2 regions of the Pseudoalteromonas sp. NS-SX12 genome follow, and region 1 is predicted to be linked to the other one. Evidence: predicted binding sites of a transcription regulator. Region 1 holds the regulator's gene; the other holds the start of a gene.
What was found. The regulator MetJ, encoded in region 1, represses methionine synthesis genes. The targets are predictions, from matches to a motif close to TAGACGTCTAGACGTCTA.
Positions count from the first base shown of each region.

Region 2: the regulator MetJ is predicted to act here: its motif matches at 3,539-3,556, upstream of metE (5-methyltetrahydropteroyltriglutamate--homocysteine S-methyltransferase).

Region 1 covers NZ_CM170634.1:1,296,658-1,308,241, forward strand. The annotation lists gene AC2IOM_RS06135 (SPOR domain-containing protein) at 1-339, opposite strand, end outside; gene priA (primosomal protein N') at 354-2,528, opposite strand; gene rpmE (50S ribosomal protein L31) at 2,740-2,955, shown strand; gene AC2IOM_RS06150 (malic enzyme-like NAD(P)-binding protein) at 3,354-4,595, shown strand; gene metJ (met regulon transcriptional regulator MetJ) at 4,640-4,963, opposite strand; gene metB (cystathionine gamma-synthase) at 5,154-6,374, shown strand; gene metL (bifunctional aspartate kinase/homoserine dehydrogenase II) at 6,383-8,719, shown strand; gene AC2IOM_RS06170 (penicillin-binding protein 1A) at 8,808-11,264, opposite strand; gene AC2IOM_RS06175 (pilus assembly protein PilM) at 11,400-11,584, shown strand, end outside.
Region 2 covers NZ_CM170634.1:2,180,135-2,191,718, reverse strand. The annotation lists gene AC2IOM_RS10150 (GGDEF domain-containing protein) at 1-1,214, shown strand, start outside; gene metE (5-methyltetrahydropteroyltriglutamate--homocysteine S-methyltransferase) at 1,249-3,519, opposite strand; gene AC2IOM_RS10140 (LysR family transcriptional regulator) at 3,824-4,708, shown strand; gene AC2IOM_RS10135 (AI-2E family transporter) at 4,743-5,792, opposite strand; gene AC2IOM_RS10130 (TIGR01777 family oxidoreductase) at 5,882-6,778, shown strand; gene AC2IOM_RS10125 (ABC transporter permease) at 6,790-9,285, opposite strand; gene AC2IOM_RS10120 (ABC transporter ATP-binding protein) at 9,275-9,988, opposite strand; gene AC2IOM_RS10115 (arylesterase) at 9,999-10,652, shown strand; tRNA gene AC2IOM_RS10110 (tRNA-Pro) at 11,021-11,097, shown strand; gene AC2IOM_RS10105 (zinc dependent phospholipase C family protein) at 11,304-11,584, shown strand, end outside.

The sequences.
Region 1 (11,584 bases):
TAGCGCTTCCGCATCATCGCGATTACGTAGCGATGCACATTGCATATAGTAGGGGCCTTTTTGCTCTTGTTCTGTAACTTCAACTTCAATGTTGGCATTCTCAATTTCTTCAATGAAATCGGGCTTTTTCGGCTTAGGCTTCGGTGCTTTTGTTTGTTCTTTGGCAACTTTTTGCTGCGATGCTTTTACATCGCTATTAGTGGTAATAAAGTACAAGCCATAAATACCGGCCGACACTAAAACAACCGCGGCTACTAACGCAGCAACAGGAAAAGGGCGTTTGCTTGGGGTCGTTTTTTTAGGGGCACGTTTTTTATTTACGTAATCTCTTTGGGCCATTGTTTACTATTTTCTTATGCCATTGAAACTGGGTCGATATCGATACTCCAGCGGACCTTTGTTGCTAGCTTACTCTGACTTATGTAGCTAACAAGTTGATGTAGGTATAAGTGCAATTTTTTGCGCTCATTACCTTGAATATGGAGCTGGTAGCGGTATTTGCCTGCAATGCGCTCAAGTGCTGCAGGAACAGGTCCGAGCAATTGTATACCAGAAGGCAGTTGTTCTGGAATAAGGTCGTACAAAAAATTATTGATGTCGTTTAGCTTATGCGACTCGCAACGAATGATTGCAAGACTAGTGTAGGGGGGTAGCAAGGTTTCTTCACGTTCACGCAAAGCATAACGGGAAAAGTCTTGGTAGCCATTATTGATTAAGTCTTGTAATAGCGGATGTTCTGGAAAATGTGTTTGGAGCAATACCGTGCCGGCTTCACCGCTACGCCCTGCGCGACCTGAAACTTGGGTAATTAATTGGGCTAGGTGCTCTGTAGCGCGAAAATCGTAAGAGTAGAGTCCGCTATCTACATCCATAATGACGACTAGCGACACTTCACTAAAATGATGTCCTTTAGCGAGCATTTGGGTGCCAATTAAAATGCGCGGTTCGCCTTTGTTTATGTCGTGCAGTGCGCTTTCTAAACTGCCTTTTTTACGGGTTGAATCGCGGTCAACTCGGGTGATTGGGGTGTCTGGAAAGCTTTCAGCTAAAAACTCAGCAACTTGTTCTGTACCTTGTCCTGCGGGGATAATTTGCGTACTACCGCAATTTGGACATTGTGTTGGCACATGCTCTTGCGCTCCGCAATGATGGCAAATTAAATTGCGAATATGTTTGTGATAGGTGGCATTGGCGCTACAGCGTTGGCATTGACTTAGCCAGCCACATTCGTGGCAAATAAGACTAGGCGAAAAACCTCTACGATTTAAAAACACCATAACTTGCTTACCTTTAGTAAGCTCTTTTTTGATGTAATCAAGCGTTGCAAGTGCAAGACCAGACTGCTGATGCTGCCCTCGCATATCAAGTAGCACATACTGATTATCGCTTTGTGTTTGTGCTCGCTCAGTTAATGTAAGCAGTTGGTACTTATTATTTGTGGCATTATGAATCGTTTCGAGCGACGGCGTTGCACTACCCAAGATTAATGGAATCGCTAGTTTAGCAGCACGAAAGCATGCCAAATCACGGGCGTGGTAGCGCAGTGAATCTTGCTGTTTAAATGACAAGTCGTGCTCTTCATCAACAATAATCATCGCAAGTTTGGCAAATGGTAAAAACACACTAGAGCGGGTGCCAATTACAATGGCAGCGCTTTGAGTTTGTGCTGCACGCCAAGTTGATAGGCGTTCATTATCCGTCATTGCGGAGTGCCAAAGCATAATAGGCACATTAGGGAAGCGCCTACGAAAGCGGTTAACGGTTTGTGGCGTTAAGCCAATTTCGGGTACCAGCACTAACGCTTGTTTACCTTGTTGCAATGGCTTTTCCAGAGCTTGCAGATAAACTTCTGTTTTTCCGCTGCCAGTTACACCTTCAAGCAAATAGCAGGTATAGCCTGTAGCTTGATTAATTGCTGCAAGTGCAATGGCTTGTTCACGCTTAAGCTTGGGTTTATCGCCGATTGCGAGAGGTTTTGATTGCCAATCACGATTGTATTCAACCGTTTTTTCAATAATCTCTTTTTCCAGCAGTGATTTAACGGTTGCACTACTAAAGCCGAGCGCACTCAATTCGGTAACTGGCGTACTGCCCGAATCAACTAAATGCTCGATTAGTTGGCGCTGTTTTTTACCATTCACTGATGCATTTTCATCGATTAGTTTAATGATAGGCACCGCAGACTTATCAACTGCTTCGCCTTTATTTAACAAAGTTGGTAGTGCAACTTGGTAGCACTCGCCAAGTGGGTTTTGATAATAATGACTCGCAAATTCGATAAGGCTGATCATGTGGCGATCAATAATCGCGTTGTTATCAATTAAACGTGAAATAGGTTTTAGTTTATCGAGAAATTCACTATTTGATTTTAACGCAACAACAATGCCGACAAGTTGCTGACGGCCAAACTGAACTGCAACACGACAACCTACCGCAATATTAGTTTGAAACTGAGGTTCAACGAGGTAATCAAAGTTACGGTAAAGCGGTACATTTAAGGCAATTTCTGCAACAACAGGCGTAGTCATTCAACTTTTATTTTTAGAGCGTATTTGTGGAAATTAAATCATGGCATTGTGTTTGCGGCTAGTGTTAAACAAAATTTATCTGAAGATGGTTAAAGATCTTGCTATTGGCATGTTAGTTGGCTAGAATTCGCGCCCTATATATTTTTGTTTAACAACGTATGGTGCCAGACTTCGGGTTTGGAGAGCGATGCGGCCTAATTAGAGGTTTACTATGAAAGAAGGTATCCACCCTAAGTACGAAGCAATCAATGCTACTTGTTCTTGTGGTAACAAATTCGAAACGCGTTCAACTCTTTGTAAAGACATCCACTTAGATGTTTGTTCAGAGTGTCACCCGTTCTACACTGGTAAGCAAAAAGTGCTTGATACAGGTGGTCGTGTTGATCGCTTCAACAAGCGTTTTGGCGCGCTTTCAAGCAAAAAATAAGAGCTATTTTAGTTCTTTCAAAAAAGCACCTAAGGGTGCTTTTTTTGTATCTAAAATTTAATATGAATTTTTGTCATGTTATATGGTTTTTCTATGTCTTTTTATTCTAAATAGATGGCTATATACTGGATTATAGATAGCTTCAATATTCATTATTTTTACTATCTGTTGGCAAAATAGTATCTGTCGAGTGTAAAAAATAGATGGTTGTGAATCTGGTCGGATCTGAATTAACTTCAATCTGGTAATGATTTAGCAGAAAATATCCACAAGCCTATTGTTGTAAATTCAACTATGGTCTTAGGTTAAGATATAACCGCATTTAACTTCTATTTACTCTAAATGCCGTACTATTAAACCAGTATCTCTCACTTTTAACATCGTAGGATAAGGCACGCATGTCTGACATAAGAGAAAAAGCGCTACAATACCATTCTGAACCCGTTCCTGGAAAAATCAGCATCGAATTAACCAAACCAGCAGAGACAGTTAATGATCTTGCATTAGCTTATAGTCCTGGTGTTGCTGAGCCAGTTCGTGAGATCGCAGCAGATCCGAACAATGCATATAAATATACTGCAAAGGGTAATATGGTCGCTGTTATCTCAAACGGTACTGCAATTTTAGGTTTAGGTAATTTAGGGCCGCTTGCATCAAAACCTGTTATGGAAGGTAAGGCGTTATTATTTAAGCGTTTTGCTGGTTTAGATTCAATTGATATTGAAGTTAAGCACCGTACTACTGAAGACTTTATTAATACTGTAGAAAATATTGCAGATACTTTTGGTGGTATTAACCTGGAAGATATTAAAGCGCCAGAGTGTTTTGAAATTGAAAAAGCGCTTATTGAACGTTGTAGTGTGCCAGTATTTCATGATGACCAACATGGTACCGCGATTGTAACTGCGGCGGGCATGCTGAATGCGTTAGAGATCCAAGGTAAAAAGTTAAAAGATGCATTAATTGTATGTTTAGGTGCAGGTGCAGCAGCAATTGCATGTATGGAGCTGTTAATTAAATGTGGTGCACAACGTGAGCACATTTATATGCTTGATAGAAAAGGGGTTATTCATACGCGTCGTGATGACCTAAATGAATACAAAATGTTGTTTGCGAATAATACAGATAAGCGCACCTTACAAGATGTTATTGAAGAAGCAGACGTATTTGTGGGTGTTTCAGGTCCTGACTTATTGGCTCCTGAAGATCTAAAATTAATGGCAGATAAGCCTGTGGTATTTGCGTGTTCTAACCCTGATCCTGAAATTAAACCGGAAGTGGCGAATGCTGCGCGCAATGATTTAATTATGGCTACAGGTCGTTCAGATTACCCTAACCAAGTTAACAATGTATTGTGTTTCCCATTTATTTTCCGCGGTGCGCTTGATGTGCGCGCAACAGCGATTAATGACGAAATGAAAATTGCGGCGGTAAATGCGATTCGCGAAATTGCTAAAGAGCCAGTACCGCAAGAGGTATTGTCAGCGTCTGGTGAATCAAGCCTTGAATTTGGTAAAGATTACATCATTCCTAAGCCAATGGACCCGCGTTTGCTTCCGCGAGTAGCACGTGCGGTTGCAGAAGCTGCGGTTGAGTCAGGCGTTGCGCAGATTGAAATGCCAGAAAACTACATGCTTTAACTTGGTTAAAAGCAAAAAAACCTCAGCAATTGCTGAGGTTTTTTTTATTCATCTTCAAGCTCTGGAACCGGTAAGCCGCGTTCAGCAAGAATTTCTTTTACCCTTTGCGGAATATGCTCAGGGTTATCTTTTCTCAGATCTTCATCGTCAGGCAATGGCTGACCTGTAAACGCATGCAAAAATGCTTCACACAGTAGTTCGCTATTGGTTGCATGACGTAAGTTATTTACTTGTCTACGAGTGCGCTCGTCTGTCAGTACTTTCAATACGTTAAGTGGGATAGATACGGTAATTTTTTTCACTTGTTCTGATTTTTTACCGTGTTCTGCATATGGGTGAATATATTCACCGTTCCATTCAGTTGCCATAAAGTGTACTAGCCTATATCTGTTACGATTTAATTTTGACGATAGCCTGTATATTAAGAGGCAAAATTTTATCGTTTTAAAATATATAGTCAAATATCATTTATTTGGCTATATAGACGTGTAAAAGTTTTGACTTCCATTACTTACTGGTTTAACCTTTTAGACGTCTAAACATCCAAGTGGCAGAGTTATGAAGCAGAACAAACAAACAACCCTTGCTGTTCGCAATGGCATTACCGCAGATAAGCATCATGGTGCGGTTGTTCCACCATTATATTTATCGACGACTTATTCGTTCGCCGATTTTGATAAAAAGCGTGATTATGATTACGGCCGTAGCGGCAATCCTAATCGCGATATTTTGGCTGATACGCTTGCTAAGCTAGAAGGCGGTGAAAAGGGGATTGTAACTGCAACAGGTATGGCTGCTGTTCACTTATGCACACAAATCTTAACACCAGAAGATACTATTTTAATTCCTCATGATTGCTATGGCGGCAGTTACCGTTTATTCACGAGCCTTGAAAAACGCGGTTTATTAAAGGTAGCGGTTGTCGACTTTACACAAGCGTCTTGCTATGAGCAGATTAAAGCAATTAAACCTAAGCTAGTGTGGATTGAAACGCCAAGTAACCCAGTTTTACGTTTAACTGATATTGCCAACGTAGTGGAAGTTTCTCACTCGGTAGGGGCGTTAGTGGGAGCTGACAACACGTTTTTATCTCCAGCATTGCAAAACCCAATTTCATTTGGTGTAGATATTGTTATCCACTCAACCACAAAATACATCAATGGCCACTCAGATGTTGTTGGTGGCGTGGTTATCACACGCACCGCGGAGTTAGGCGAAGAGCTCGCTTGGTGGGCAAATAATATTGGCATTACAGGTGCGCCATTTGATGCGTATTTAACGCTGCGTGGTATTCGTACTTTAAATGTGCGTATTAAACAGCACCAAGAAAATGCATTTGCTATCGCACGCTATTTAGAAACCTGTGAGCATGTAGAGAAAGTTTATTACCCAGGTCTTGAAAGTCATCCACAACATGATTTAGCAAAAGCACAGCAAAAAGGTTTTGGTGGCATGGTGAGCTTTAGTATTAAAGGCACAATTGAAGATACGGCTAAATTTTTAACCAGTGTAGAACAGTTTAGCCTCGCTGAATCACTTGGTGGTGTAGAGAGCTTAATTTGTCACCCAGCTACCATGACACACGCCGGCATGGCGCCTGAAGCACGAATTAAAGCAGGCGTTAACGATACGTTAATTCGTATTTCTGTTGGTATTGAAGATGTTGAAGATTTAATCGCAGATCTTGAACAAGCATTCGCAAAAACAATTAACAAAGATGTCGCTGCTGGTGGAGAAAAAAGCACTCAATGCTGCGCTGCACGACCTGCATTGTGGTGATTATTTAAATGACAAAACAAGTATATAAATTTGGTGGGTCAAGCCTAAGCAGTGCCAAGCGCTACCATGCAGTTGCCAATATTTGTCAGCAACTAGCGTATGGCGATGCCATTGTTGTATCTGCTGCAGGTAAAACGACCGACACGCTTGTGCGCTTGTGGTCGTGTTATCACAATCAAGATCATAAAGGTGTTGGTGAGGTAATTGCGTTACTAAAAGATCACCAATGCGCACTGGTTTCTGAATTATTAGGTGATAAAAGTGAAGTGTATGCTCACTTTATTGACGATATTAATGCAATCTCTCAACGTGCTGGCTGTGCAGAGTTAGAGCAGGCGTGGTTGCTTGCTCACGGTGAGCTGTGGTCTGCCCGATTACTTGCGCATTATTTAAATAAGCAAGGGGTTGCTGCGACTCACTTTGATAGCCGCAAGCTATTTGTTGTTGCACAAAATAATCTTAAGCATCAAGAAAATACTGCACGCTGCCAGGCATTAAAGAGCGACCAACTTAATGTGGTGACGGGATTTATCGCAAGTGACGAAGTGGGTAACACGGTGACGCTGGGCCGAAATGGTAGCGATTACAGTGCGACTTTGCTTGGTAAATATATTAATGCCAGCAGTGTTACAATTTGGACAGATACTCAAGGCGTTTACAGTACCGATCCACGTAAAGTAGAGAAGGCGGTTAAATACAATAAAATTAGCCAGCAGCAAGCACAACAATTAGCGCGATTGGGTAACCCTGTATTGCACGCTAAAACCCTGACACCATTAAAAGACAGCGATATTAAATTAGTCGTTCGTAGTAGCTACGATAGCCATAGTGATGGCACGCAAGTGGTTGCTAACGAACAAGCGAAAGCAAAACGTTTTTTAACGACATTAGCCAGTGTTGACGTGTTTCAACTTACTCATAACAATAAAGATAGCATTCGAGAGTTAAGTATTATTCTGCAGCATCCGCTTCAGCCGCTTGAGGTAGAGGGTAATACGTTACTGCTTGTTCCAAGTCAGTTTGGCGAGCAAGTTGCGTCATATTATTTACAAGATGCGGTGCTTATTGAATCGAATGTATCTGGTGTGGCTATCGTGAGCGAGGCCGGCAGTGAATCGCAGTTACTTGAAAGTGCAAAAGCATTATTAGAGAAGCAAAGCATGACATTACGTGGTGCGTGGAGTCAAAATGGCTTTGCTATTTTACTTGGCGACCAGTTGCTTGAAAGCGATACGCTGTCATTGTTACATGATGAATTGATCACCGCTAAACAAGAATTAGCTGTGATTGTGGCGGGTATTGGTAATGTTGGTGAAGTCTTTTTATCACAGCTTAATGACCAGTTAGCGCGTCTAAATACCTTGTTACCAGTTAAGTTGGTAGGTTTATTACGCTCAAGTACGAGTTTGTTAAATGGCCAGGGTATAGAGCTGGCAACAGCCAGTGCAAACTTCAAAAATAATGCAAAAGCGTCATCACCTGAGCAGATTATCGAGTTTATAAAAGAGCTTGATTATGGTCATAAAGTGGTAATTGATATCACGGCAAGTGAATCGTTTAGTAAGTTATACCCTGAATTTGCGTTGCACGATTGTCATATTATTTCAGCAAATAAATACGCGGGCACCGCAGAGCTAACTTGGTATGAAAATTTACGTCGCTTGCAGACAGAGAAAAATTTACTGTGGCGTTACAACACAAGTGTAGGCGCCGGTTTACCAATTAATTTTGCTTTAAAAGACCTGCAAAACTCAGGCGATAAAATCACTAAAATTAGTGGTGTGTTCTCGGGCACATTGTCTTGGTTAGGGGCAAATTATTCGCTCGATAAAAAGTTCTCAGATTTAGTTGAGCAAGCGCGAGAGCTGGGCTTTACCGAGCCTGATCCGCGTGAAGACCTTTCTGGCCGTGACGTACAAAGAAAATTACTTATTTTGGCGAGAGAGCTCGGTTTATCACTTGAACTAGACGACATTGAGTTATCGGCGTGGATGCCAAATGAGCTTGCCGAAGGGTCTTGGCAAGATGCATTAGCAAAACGTGAGTTACTTGATACATTTGTGGAAGAGCTCGCTCTAGATGCACAAAGAGAAGGTAATACACTTAGGTACGTGGCTGAGCTTGATACCACAACCTCACCTATTACGGCAAAAGTAGGGTTAAAAGCTGTTGCTCCGTCAGCTGCGGTTGCAACACTAACTCCGGGCGATAACATTTTTGTGATCAATAGTGTTTGGTATGCTGACAACGCATTGATTATTCAAGGACCTGGAGCAGGGCGTGAAGTTACCGCTGCGGGAGTGCATTCTGATTTATATTGGCTCTGCCATAAACTATCAGAGTAATCAGGATAATTAATATTAAAAAGCCGCTAACAGTGTTAGCGGCTTTTTTAATTTATATAAACTGATATATCCAAATGAATTGATACCGTTAAAATAGCTCTTCAGTTGTTTTTCCTGAATCAGTCGTTGTTGTATAAGGGTCAAATAAATTCTGCACTTCTTGCTGAGTATACTGCGTTGGTGCTGTGCCCTTAATAAAATACTCAAATCGTGACGAGTTATCGGTTTTTTTAGTTAGTAACCCTGATTTACGGTCGATTCTTACAGAGACGAGCCCTTCTGGTTGTTCAATAGGTGCGCTAGGCATACCTCTTAGTGCTTCACGCATATAATCAAGCCATGCAGGCTGCGCCGTTCGTGCACCAGATTCACCGCCAGCAAATTGATTGCGACTTAAATTATTATTGTAACTTACTCTACCTAAACGCTTGCCGGCATCATCAAAGCCGACCCATACAGTGGTAATCACTTGACTGTTAAAGCCTGAGAACCAAGTATCTACAATATCGTTTGTAGTACCGGTTTTACCTGATAAGTCATTACGTTTTAAATCTTTTGCACGCCAACCAGTGCCAACCCAACCTGGTTCTCCATAGATTGCAGTGTTCATCGCGTCGGCAATTAAAAAGGCATTTTGTTCGCTAATTACGCGAGGTGCGTAATGAAAGCTATCACGCACTTCTTCAGCGCTACACTGATTGCAAACTACTAACGGTTGAGATTTATATACGATGTTGCCTTCGGCATCTTCAATACGGTCAATAAAATATGGCTCAATTAAATGTCCGCCATTGGCAAACGTTGCCATACCACGCGCCACTTCTAAAGGCGTTAACGAAGCAGCACCGAGTGAAAGTGCTTCATGGGGTTTAATGTCCTCAGGTGAAAAGCCAAATTTAAGTAAATGGTCAACTGTTTCGCGTGCGCCTATGCCTCGTAACAGGCGAACTGCAACCACGTTTTTAGACTGTGCTAATGCGCGACGCACACGAATTGGGCCATCGTAATTAGCTGGACTATTTTCTGGGCGCCATGCGATGCGTTGTGCGGAGTTCCAGCTATTTATTGGTGCATCGTTAATTATAGAGCCTAACGAATAGCCATGCTCAATTGCAGCTGAATAAAGGAATGGCTTAATGTTTGAACCCACTTGACGTTTTGCTTGGGTTGCGCGGTTGTATTGCGATAACTCGAAGCTATAACCACCAACAAGTGATTCAATTGCACCGGTTTGAGGATTAAGAGACACTATTGCACTGCTCACGTCAGGCATTTGAGATAGTTTATATTGACCATCTTGATTTTGCTGTAGCCAAACGAACGCCCCAGGATAGAGTATATCTGAGGTTGTTTCAGGCGGCTTTCCTTGGCGTGAATGCGAAATGTATGGACGAGCCCACTTTAATCCGTCCCACGGAATTGTGATTGAATTGCCGTTTTTAAGTACTGCATAAGCATTTTGCTCATCAATTTGCTCTACAACAGCTGCTTTTAAATATCCGATTTCATTTACTGATTCGAGATAAGACAGAATTTCATTACGTTGCCAAGCCGTATCCGTTTCGGAGTTCCATAAATAAATGTTAACTCCTCTAAAACCATGACGATGGTCATAGTTATGAATATTATCCATTAACGCTTTTTGCGCAGCCGCTTGGTTTTTAGCGGTGATAGTTGCGTAAACTTTATAACCGTTATTATACGCGCCGTCTAATCCGAAGCGTGCAACCATGTCAGCTCGAATCATTTCTGAAATATAAGGTGAAGAAAACTCGATTTCAGCACCGTGCTTTTTCGCTGTTATTGGCGCTTTACTTGCTTCGTCAAATTGTGCTTGTGAAATGTATCCTTCAACTAACATACGTGAAAGAACAACGTTGCGGCGGTGTTTTGCCCGAGTTGGATTACTAATAGGGTTTAATGATGAAGGGGCTTTTGGTAAACCAGCAATCATCGCAAGCTGTGGCAAATTAAGTTGATCTAAATCTTTGCCGTAGTAAACCTGCGCTGCTGCGCCAACACCAAATGCACGATGACCAAGCTCTATTTTATTGAGATAAAGTGCCAATATTTCATCTTTTGTCATTAGGCTTTCAATATGCAACGCAATAAAAATTTCTTTTATTTTTCGCATGTATGCTTTTTCGCGCGTTAAAAAGAAATTACGCGCCGTTTGCATGGTGATGGTACTGGCACCTTGTTTCTTTTCGCCTGTTGTAATTAGTACGATTGCAGAGCGAACAATGCCGATTGGGTCGATGCCGGGGTGATCGTAGAAACGATTATCTTCAGTCGCGAGTATAGCGTTTAAAAAATCTTGCGGAATTTGATCTATCGTAACCGGAATACGTTTTTTTTCACCAAATTGGTTGATTAATTGGCCATCTTTGGTGAATACTTGCATAGGTGTTTGAAGTTGCACGTCTTTTAAAACGGCAACACTGGGTAGTTCGGGCTTTACGTAAAAGTAAAGGATAACTACTGCAAAAGTACCAAGAATGGTACATATGATAATAAAACGTAAAAAGTTTTTTATAAAAGCCACAGAAAATTCCCGAGAATGGACTCCCAATTACAAGATAACACTGGTAGTATATCCTGATTAATTTTTGAATAAAATTTTTTCGCTAGATTTTATAAAGTTATTATAATTATAAAAAAAAGGATTAGCGTTAGGTTTATGATAGGTCAACTGTTTAAAAAACCACAGCCTCTGATGGTTGGTATTGATATTGGCTCTCACTCGGTTAAAGCCGTGCTATTAAGCCAGAAAGACACTCATTATCGACTTGAAGCGTTTGCTGTCGAGCCAATGCCTAAAGGGGCAATGGCAGAAAGGACGATCCAAGATATTGAAGCTGTTGG
Region 2 (11,584 bases), 880 kb from region 1:
GCCGCAGTAATAACCCTAAAATTCATGCCCTGCTCTATTTAGACTTTGATCGTTTTAAAATGATTAACGATACTTTAGGCCATCAAGTCGGGGATAAATTTTTAGTTAAGATCTGCAACATTATTGGTCAATGTATTCGCGAAACCGATACCTTTGCACGCTTAGGTGGCGACGAGTTTGCTATTTTACTGTGTGATATTTTTGGCGCTGAAGACGTTACACCTGTAATTGAGCGCATAAAGCTAGCGCTGAAAGATCCTATTTTAATTGATGACCATTTACTGCAAGCATCAACCAGCATTGGTGTTGCCTTTGCCAACAAAGACACCGACGAAGCCTATAAAATTTTGCAGCGAGCAGATGCCGCAATGTACCAAGCAAAATCACTTGGCCGTGGCAAAGTACAGTTTTTTAACGACACTATGCGACAAAAACTGAAAGGCGCAGCACTATTAGAAAGCGATATTCAAAGTGGTATGAATAAACACGAGTTTGCGCTTTTCTATCAGCCTATTTTTACCATTCAAACGGGCGAAATTATTGGTTTTGAAGCCTTAGTGCGTTGGCATCACCCTGAGCGTGGGTTTATTTCACCTGCTGATTTTATTCCACTAGCAGAAGAAACCGGGCAAATCCTCGCCCTTGATTTACATATTTTAGAACTTGCGGCAAAACAATTACGCCTTTGGCACGGCACATTACCCGAAGACTTTAAAGTAACCGTAAATGTATCGTCTAAGCATTTTTCAACGTTAGAGTTTGCTGATTTTATTCAGCGTCTTTACTTTGAATACAAATTGCCATTAGGTAGTTTATGCATTGAAATTACTGAATCGGGGCTAATTGAAAACCTTTCCCTTGCGACAGAAATTATTGAAAAGCTGAAAACCTGTGGCGTAAAACTGTGTTTAGATGACTTTGGTACCGGTTATTCGGCACTCGGTTATTTGCATCAATTACCTATTCATATTTTAAAAATTGATAAAAGCTTTATTGATAACCTTAACTGTGGCGAAAACCACCCATTGGTTGATGCTATTTTAACGCTTGCCAGCGCCCTTGAATTTGACGTGGTAGCTGAAGGAATTGAAACACAAACCCAGCTCGATGTACTGAAACAAACTAAATGCCAATATGGCCAAGGCTTTTTGGTAGCTAAACCTATGCCTGCAAAACAAGCTTTTACCTTTTTAACCACAGGAAAACTGAGTTAATCCAAACTCAGTTTTCCTACATATCACACGTGACTTAAGCGAGTTCTTGTCTGAGCTCTTTTGCTGCGGTTACCATGTTTTTAAGTGCTGCTTGGGTTTCTTGCCAGCCACGGGTTTTTAAACCGCAATCTGGGTTTATCCAAAGACGTTCCACCGGTACTTTTTTCGCTGCCTCTTTCATCAACTGTTTAATCCACGTTACCTCTGGAATATTCGGGCTGTGAATATCGTAAACGCCAGGCCCTATCTCATTTGGATAATCAAAATCTTCAAATGCGTTAAGTAATTCCATATTTGAACGCGACGTTTCAATCGTAATGACATCTGCATCCATATCGGCAATCGCCGCAATAATATCGTTAAATTCTGCATAACACATATGGGTGTGAATTTGCGTGCTGTCGCTTACGCCAGATGCCGATACGCGAAACGCATACGCCGCCCAATTTAAATAGTTTTGCCACTTTGATGCTTTTAAAGGCAACCCTTCACGAAATGCAGGTTCATCAATTTGAATAATGTTTATGCCCGCTTTTTCTAAATCAACCACTTCGTCGCGCAGCGCCAACGCTATTTGATTGGCGATGATTGGTTTTGCGAGGTCATCGCGGATAAACGACCAAAACAAAATCGTCACAGGACCTGTTAACATGCCTTTCATCTGTTTATTAGTGAGTGATTGTGCATATTCGCTCCAGTTAACCGTCATTGGGTATTTGCGACTAATGTCACCCCAAATAATCGGTGGTTTAACACAACGTGAGCCATAAGACTGCACCCAGCCAAATTGTGTAAACGCAAAGCCTTCGAGCAATTCGCCAAAATACTCCACCATATCATTACGCTCTGCTTCGCCGTGAACTAACACATCAAGGTCCACAGCTTCTTGCTGTGCAACAGCATAAGAAATTTCATTTTGCATTTGAGCCGTGTAATCAGCTTCGCTAATATTACCGGCTTTAAAATCGCGACGCGCCTCACGGATAGCCGTTGTTTGTGGGAAAGAGCCGATAGTAGTCGTTGGTAAAATAGGTAAACCAAGCGCTTGCTTTTGAACCAACTGACGTTTAGCAAAAGGGCTCGTACGCTCACCATCTTGCTTGGTTAGGCTATCAAGGCGTAACTTCACAGCGGCATCGTTTACACGCAGCGATTTAGCACGCGCTTTCACTGGCGCTGAATAGTCAATGAGTGAAGTTATATCCCCCGACAGCAAGGCCTGTTTCAATAACCATAATTCGTGCCCTTTTTGTTTTGCAAATGCAAGCCAGGATTTAATTTCACTATCAAGCGTTGATTCTAAGGCTAAATCAACAGGCGTATGCAACAACGAACACGAAGGCGCTAACCAAACATGCTCACGTGATGAAACGAGCGATTGTATTTGGTTGTAAACCGCTTCGAGATCCGTTTTCCAAATATTACGGCCGTTGACAACACCTAAAGACAATACTTTGTCTTTAGCTATGCGCTCATTAATGTTCTCTATATCTTGCGCTTCGGCAACCAAATCAAAATGCACGCCGTCTACTGGGTACGCTGCAATATCATCTAGGTAATTTTCTACTGAACCAAAATACGTTGCCAGCAGCAGCTTTACACCTTGTTCTTGCAGTTTATTAAAACTGGCTGTAAGCGCATATAGGTATTCTGGCGTTAGTTCTAACGCTAAAATAGGCTCATCTATTTGCACCCATTCAACACCTAAATCAGCTAATTTACTCAATACATGTTGATACGCTGTCAGTAGACGTGGCAGCAGGGCCAACTTATCAAATTCGCCGACAGTTTTTGCCAAATGCAAATAAGTTACCGGACCAACCAATACAGGTTTCACCTGATGACCGAGCGCTTGCGCTTCTTTTACCTGATCAAATAGCTCTGTAAAGCTAATTTCAAATGTTTGATTTTCAGTCAGTTCAGGTACGATGTAGTGATAGTTGGTGTTAAACCACTTGGTCATTTCACTTGCAGCGCATGCACAGCCAGACGGAGCTCTTCCGCGCCCAATACGAAATAAGGTGTCTAAATCTACCGTTTGTGTTTCATTTTGGTGACGTGTTGGTACCACGCCGAACAGCAAAGAGGTACTAAGTACATGGTCGTACCATGCAAAATCCCCTACAGGCAACAACTCAACCCCTTGGCTTTGTTGTAGTTGCCAATTGTCTTTGCGAATTGCTTGTCCTTGCTCTTGCAGTTCTGTGAGTGAACTCTCATTTCGCCAATAGGCCTCAACCGCCTTTTTAAGTTCGCGCTTTTTCCCGATACGTGGAAAACCTAAGTTGTGAATTGTAATTGCCATCTTGATATCCTTTTTACTTAAGACGTTTAGATGGCTAAATATTAGTGGTAAATTTAATTCAACAAAATCGCAAGTTTTTCCAATTTAACTTGAAATAAATTAATACAAAATAGAAAAGTAAAGTTTCACATATAAACCAAACACAGATTGACAGCGCTATCATAATCTATACATATATATAAAATAGAAATTTATTATTAAAATGACGGCGATATGTACAAATCAACATTGAAACATGAAAAATAAACAGCTAGTATCAAATCTCTCTCACGGTCGTTCAAGTTTAATATGAGTATTCCTAAAGATGATTGATGTAAAACACCTTAAAACCATCGCAACCCTTAAAGAGACAGGGTCTTTGGTTAATACCGCACGAGAGCTTTTTCTAACCCAATCTGCTTTATCTCACCAAATCAAAGATTTAGAAAACAAACTCGATTGCCAGTTGTTTGAGCGTAAAACACACCCCGTACGTTTTACCCCACAAGGTATGTTGTTGTTAGAGCTTGCTAACGATGTACTGCCAAAAGTGGAAGCAACCAAATGCAGATTAAAAGAAAGCTTAAACCAACCTATCTCGCAATTGCGTTTAAGCGTTGAATGCCATGCATGTTTTCATTGGTTATTGCCAACAATTAAAGAATTTAATAACTTTTGGCCAGATATTAAGGTGGATTACGAGCGAGGTTTTAGCTACGACGCCATTCCGGAGCTGTTAAACGATGAGTTGGATTTAGTTTTAACATCGGATATTCGTGAAACAGAGCGCCTTGAGTTCGCACATTTATTTGATTTTAAGTTAAAGCTAATTGTCAGCCCAGATCATCCGCTCGCTAAAAAAGCGTATGTAACCGCGCTTGATTTAAAAGACGAAACGATTATTTCGTATCCGATCCCACGAGAAAGACAAGATATTTTTAAGCACTTTATTCAAAATGCGCGTTTCGACGGCACCTTAAAAACTGTCGATCAAGGCCTGCTTATTTTTCAGCTTGTAAGCGCCGGTATGGGTGTTGCCGCTTTACCAGATTGGTTAGTAACCCCTTATGAAAGCCAAGGATTAATTAAGTCAATTCCATTAGGTGCGCTTGGTTTATCACGCCCTATGTATTTAGCAATGAAAAAAACCATGAGCGACAACCCAGTTTATCGCCACTTTTTAAATACCTGTAAACAAAAAAAGGGTTAGCACATGCTAACCCTTTTATCCATTTAACTACAAATTAGCTTTCTAGTTCTTCATTAATTTGCTCTTCGCCACTTAATAACATTGCAAGCCAGCGCCCTTCTTCACTGTTTTCAAGGGCAATTTTCACAACCATGGTAAGCGGTACAGACAGCAACATGCCAACCGTGCCAAGTAACCAGCCCCAAAACAATAATGATAAAAACACGACAAGTGGTGATAAGCCTAAGCCTTTACCCATAAAGCGCGGCTCAATCATATTGCCCATTACGGTGTTAATTGCCATGTAACCAATGCCAATTAAACCTGCAACGCCAGGTCCTTGCAGTACAACAGCCAGTAATACCGCCGGAATTGCCGCAATGATAGAACCAATATTAGGGATATAATTTAAGAAAAACGCCAACACGCCCCACAAAATAAAGTAGTCGATGCCAAATGCCCAAAGCATTACCGTAACCAAAACACCGGTCGCTAAACTAACCAGTGTTTTGATAGCGAGATACGAATTAACCGAGTCTAAAAATAGGTCGATTTGTTTTTGCTTCATATCGGGATCATCAAGGGCTAAATGCACTTTCTTACCGATGTAAGGCGCTTCAACAAGCATAAATACAACGGTTAAAATAATTAAAAACAAGTCAGCCATTACGCCACCAACACCCGCGAGTGTATTCGCAGCAAGGTCGATAAGTTTGCCGGGATCTAAAAACGACATAATGCGATCTTTATCGATCAAAATATTATACTCAGCCAACATGGTTAATAAGCCTGAGAACTCGGTTTGTAATTGCTCTTTATACACGGGAACATTTTGTGAAAAGCCATTAACCGATTGACCAACAAGCCCTGCCAGACTGACCACAATTAACATAATTAGTAAAATAACCAGTGTAATTGCTGCGCCTTTTGGTACGCGATAACGTCCCATTAAATTAATCAACGGACTACAAATAATGGCAATAAATACGGAGAGTAAAAACGGAACGACAATTGCGCTTGCTAATTTCAAGCCGGCTAAAACAACGATTAAGGCCGCAAAAATCAATAAACTTTTACTGGCACCAGTAAAATTGGGCTGAACCATAGCTATCCTTAGTTCGTATTATCACTTTGTTCTAATTAGCGCTATGCTACATTATAAGCGTGGCAAATAGGAAGCTATTTGATTTATCTATGAATATTTTAATCACTGGGGCCACAGGCCTAATTGGCTCACACTTGTGTAAGCACTTAGCAAACCATCATAAGTTAATGGTGCTTACCCGCAAAAAAGAAAAAGCGTTTACCATTTTGGGACACCATGTAAATGCGTTTGAAACCCTCGATGATATTGACTTTAACCAGCTAGATATTGTGATTAATCTTGCCGGCGAACCGATAGCCGATAAACGCTGGAGCAAAGCGCAAAAACAAAAAATTGAATCTAGCCGCTGGCACATTACTGAACAAATCACCGACAAAATTAACGCAGCAGATAACCCACCACATACTTTTATCTCGGGCAGTGCCATAGGCTATTATGGCAGACAAACCGAGCCGGTTGATGAACAGCATAACCAACCTTTTGATGAATACAGTCATTATCTTTGTAAACAATGGGAAACGCTTGCCAATAAAGCGCAATCGGATAAAACCCGCGTGTGCATTTTGCGCACCGGTGTGGTGCTGGCAAAACACGGTGGCGCACTGAAAAAGATGGTACCGCCGTTTCAGTTTTGCCTAGGCGGCCCTATTGCAGATGGTACACAGCAAATGTCGTGGATCCACATTAACGACATGGTAAACATTATTCTGTTTTTAATCGAAAACAGATCGCTAAACGGTGTGTTTAACGCAACGGCGCCTAATCCGGTTTCGAATAATCAATTCTCCGAAAGCCTGAGTGAAACGTTAGAAAAACCTAACTTTTTTAGAATGCCTGAATTTGTATTGCGATTAATATTTGGTGAGATGGCTGATTTACTAGTATTTGGTCAAGCAGTTAAACCAAAAGCGCTGCAAGACGCAGATTTTAAATTTCATTTTCCACATTTAAAACCTGCCCTTGAAAATATATTAGGTGGGCGATAACGCCCACTTTTTTATAGCGCCCTTACAAGCCCTTGGGTGTTTTTTCGCAGCGTTTTTGCCACTAAACTATAGCCAAGCACAGCTACAAATAAGGCACCAACTACAGGCCCGTAAAGCCACATTGTTGGATGCAAATTACCAATTTGCTCAAACATACGGTACTGCACAACGAGCAATGCAATATCGCTAAACAGTGCTGCAGCAATGCCAGCAAATAAACCCAGCAATACAAATTCGTAAAGTACCGCATTTTTAATAAGCTTGGCTTTAGCACCAAGGGTTCGCAATATCACCACTTCTTGCATACGGTCGTGCAAACTTGCCTGCACTTGCGACACCAATACTAACGCACCGCAAATCACCACAATAATCAGTACAAAACTAATGGCCGTTGCCACTTGGTCGATAGTTGAACGCACCTGCTTTATCATTGAATCTACATCAATAATGCTCACACTAGGGTGATTGCGCACCAGTTGCTGCAACGCACGTTTAGATTCGGTCGGTGTGCTAATGGCAGAAATATACGTTGCCGGAAATTGTGACAGCACTTTAGGACTTAAAATAATAAAGAAGTTGGGCTGCATGGTAGACCAGTTCACCTCACGCAGGCTGGTAATTTTGGCACTAAAACGCTGTGAGCCAATTAAAAACTCAAGCTCATCGCCAATTTTCACACCTAAACGTGCTGCCATAGATTGCTCCATGGAAAGCTCGTTGGCATCTGGGTTTAACCACTCACCTTCAACAATTTCATTGTGTTTCGGCAACGTATCACGCCATGTTAAGTTAAGCTCGCGACCAACACCCGAACGCGCTTCTTCATCGCGTTTTTCGTTTTCTTGCGCCGATACAGAACGTGCTACTTGCTCACCGTTAATGCTATTTACGCGACCGCGCACCACAGCATAAAAATCGGTTTGCTGAATATTGTTTTCGGCTAAGAAATCGGCGATATCACTGCGTTCATATTCGCTAATATTTACCAAAAAGCCATTTGGCGCGTTTTCAGGTAGTTGCGATTGCCAATCGGCAATTAAATCGTTCTTCATTACCACTAAAAATAAAATAAGTTTAATTGCTAGCGCAAAGCTGATCACTTGCACCGCATTGGCGTTTGCGCGTTTTTGTAGTGACGCAATTGCCAAAGACCAGCTATTACTTGGCTTTAATCCCAATTTACGTGACGAGGTAAACAGTAGTCGGCTTAAACCAAATAACATACCCGCTAAAAGCGCACACGACACAAACATAATGCCCGCAATCACAACACTGCGACTAAATAAACACATCAAGCCAAACACGGTAAGTGTTGCAAGTAATAAATGCAGTTTTGATACTTTAAGGGTATCCCCTAAATTACGGCGCAACACGCGCATTGGTGGAATATCAAATAAGTCCATTAACGGTTTAAGAGAGAACATAACGGCGCAGATCAAGCCGGTAAAGGTGGCCAGTCCAAGCGGCCAAAGTGATGCTGGCGGCAGTGCTTTACCCATTTTTTCACTCAGCACATCGATTGCGATAACTTGTAAAATAAAACCTAGCAACAAACCAATAATGACTGAAAACACAGTCACTAACAGTAAATGCACAATGTAGATATTACGAATAGTCGTGCGCGAACCGCCCAGTGTTTTCATCATTGCAACGGGGTCGTACTGACGCTCACAGTAGCGCCTTGCAGAAACGGCAATTGCTACCGCCGCAAGCATAATACCGAGCAAGCCTGCCAGTAATAAAAAGCGCTCAGCGCGGTTTACTGAATCAGATACTGGACCTTGGCGATCTTTTACGCCATACCAACGTTGGTTTTCAAGCAATTGCGGTTTGAGCCAAGCGTAATAATCATTAAGTTGCTGCTCGGTGCCGGCATATAAATAACGATAAGAAACGCGGCTACCCGGTTGGATTACTTGTGTTTTTTCAACATCGGCGATATTCATTAGTACCCGACGCGAACTTGAAAAAATCGCAAATGGTGCATCAGGCTCTTCAGCGAGGATTTTTTCTGCAATGAAATTGGCTTCACCAATTTCAACCACGTCCCCTACTTCAATATTTAAGCTGTAAAAAACCGTATCGGATAACCATATATTGCCAGGCGCTGGGTGCGCATCAGTAACATACTCAGGCCCTTCAAAGCTGTCTTTAAGTTTTAATTGGCCTTTTAGTGGGTAGCCTTCGTCGGTTGCCTTAATGTACGCTATTTGCATTTCATCATTGGCAAACAGCATGCTATCAAAACCATACCAAGTGGCCGTTTTCAGGCCATCATCAATCGCTTTTGTGAGAAATTCTTGTGGTAGTTTGTGGTTACTTTGCAAACCACGGTCAGCGGCAATAAATTCACTGCTTTTTTGATTGATAGAAAGACCGATGCGATCAGTGATTGAAGACAATGTCATTACCGTCATCACAGCGAGCGCAATCGCCAATAAAATAATATTGAGTTCGCCTCGTTTTAATTCTTGGCGAAATAATTTAAACGCTAATTTAGCCCACATCAGCCTGTACTCCGATACGGTCATCGATTAATTGGCCTGCATCAATATGAAGTGTGCGTTGGCACTTTTCAGCAAGGTGTTCATCGTGCGTAACCAATACTAAGGTTGTGCCGGCGACTTTATTTAAATCAAATAAAAGTTCTTCAATGATGCGGCCATTTTTGCTGTCAAGGTTAGCCGATGGTTCATCTGCGAACAGTACCTTAGGTTCGCCAATATATGCGCGCGCAATCGCAACGCGTTGCTGCTCACCGCCCGATAATTGCGATGGAAAATGATGTAAACGGTGTGAAAGCCCTACTTTTTCAAGCAGTTCTTTGGCTTTTTCTTCAGCGTTTGTTTCTCCTGCAAGCTCTGCCGGTAGCATTACGTTTTCAAGAGCAGTAAGGCTTTGTACCAACATAAACGATTGGAAAATAAAACCGACGCTCTTAGCACGCACCGCTGCACGCTGCTCTTCATCTAAATGATGTAATGGCTCGCCATCTAAAAATATTTCACCTTGAGAGACACTATCAAGGCCCGCAAGTAACGCAAGCAAGGTAGATTTACCTGAGCCCGATGCTCCGACAATCGCAATTGACTCGCCCGGCTTGACATTAAAACTGATGCCAGAGAGGATAGTTAGGTCGCCATCAAGTGTTGCGACAGTTTTTTCAAGGTCTTTGACCTGAATCACATTCATTTGCGAAAGCTTATTCATAGGACTCTCAATGTTGTTACGTAGTTTATTCGTTATCTTACTTGTTATTAGTTACACGGCAATCGCCAACACCGATCACACTGATGGTAAAAGCGACAAAAATCAAGTAACTAAATTACTTATCTTAGGTGACAGCTTAAGCGCAGGCTATGGTTTAAAACAAGAACAAGCGTGGCCTCAGTTGTTACAAAATGCGTACAACCAAGAAAAATCCCCTATCACATTGATAAATGCAAGTATTAGCGGTGAAACCAGTGGTGGTGTATTGCAACGTCTTCCCGCTTTATTAGATGAACATTCGCCAAACTGGGTATTAGTAGAAATAGGCGGTAACGACGGTTTGCGCGGTTATCCGGTAAAATTACTCAAGAATAACTTACGTCAAATTATTGATAAAAGCTTAGCTGCGAACGCAAACGTCATTTTAATGGAAGTAGCTATTACTCCTAACCTTGGTAAGCGCTACGCAACAATGTTTCAAAACGCCTATAAGCAAGTCGCAAGTGAAAAATCTGTACCAACCATTCCATTTTTTATTGAATCGGTGGTGACCAAGCCTGAGCTTATGCTACCCGATGGCATTCACCCTAACGCAAAAGCACAACCTTTATTAGTAGAGATAATGAAACAACATTTTGCAGATATAATTTTAAATAATTACTAATTACTAATTACTAATAATCAGCTTATATTTACAATAACGTTAACTGACAAAATAAAAGTTCCATTTTAATCAGGCTGCTGAGTAAAAGGATACTCATTTAGGTGAGTTAGCTGGATTGTTTTAAATACGTTTATTTTTTGAGCTGTTAAATTAATAGGTCTTAACAGTGAGCCTCGAAAAAATATCTCTCGTTGTTTAAAAGAAAGCACTACTATATTCGATGTATTAGGTAAAAAGTAACAATCGTACGTGACCAGTTATATTCAAAACAAAACAACTCACACTTTCATTAAATCGTATATTTATCACGCAGTTAAACTTTAACTAGTTGCTTTTACATAAATCCGAGAATACACTAGCAACAATGTCGGCATATAGCGCAGCTTGGTAGCGCACTGTCATGGGGTGTCAGGGGTCGCAGGTTCAAATCCTGCTATGCCGACCATTCTTTTCTCACCCTAATCAGATACTTCGAACTTTTAAATAAGTAAGAATATCAAACTATCTATTTCAAATTTAGTTGAACAGCTCTGCTTTTAACCACTACAAAATTTCATAAACCGCTTGTTTCAAATCAACAATCCTTGACTATTTAGCCCACTACTTTAAGTTATTTATACTATCGGGGTTGATTATTTAAAGGACTAAACCATGCCGGGTGCGTTTGCACACATTACAGCGGTTAATTTCGCGACCGAAAATAAATCGCTACACCAATTAGCTATATCCAAAAAAGCCAAATTAATTTTAAGTAACAAACAAAAATATCTGGAATTAGGCTGTGTTTCACCTGACTACCCTTATTTGGTGGTGGGTTTAGATAAAAAACTACAAAATAAATGGGCTGATCTTATGCATTACGAGCACACAGGAGACGTCATTAAAGCCGCTATTGCCTATTGCAAAACTCTGGAAGGAAGCGCGCAAGAAAA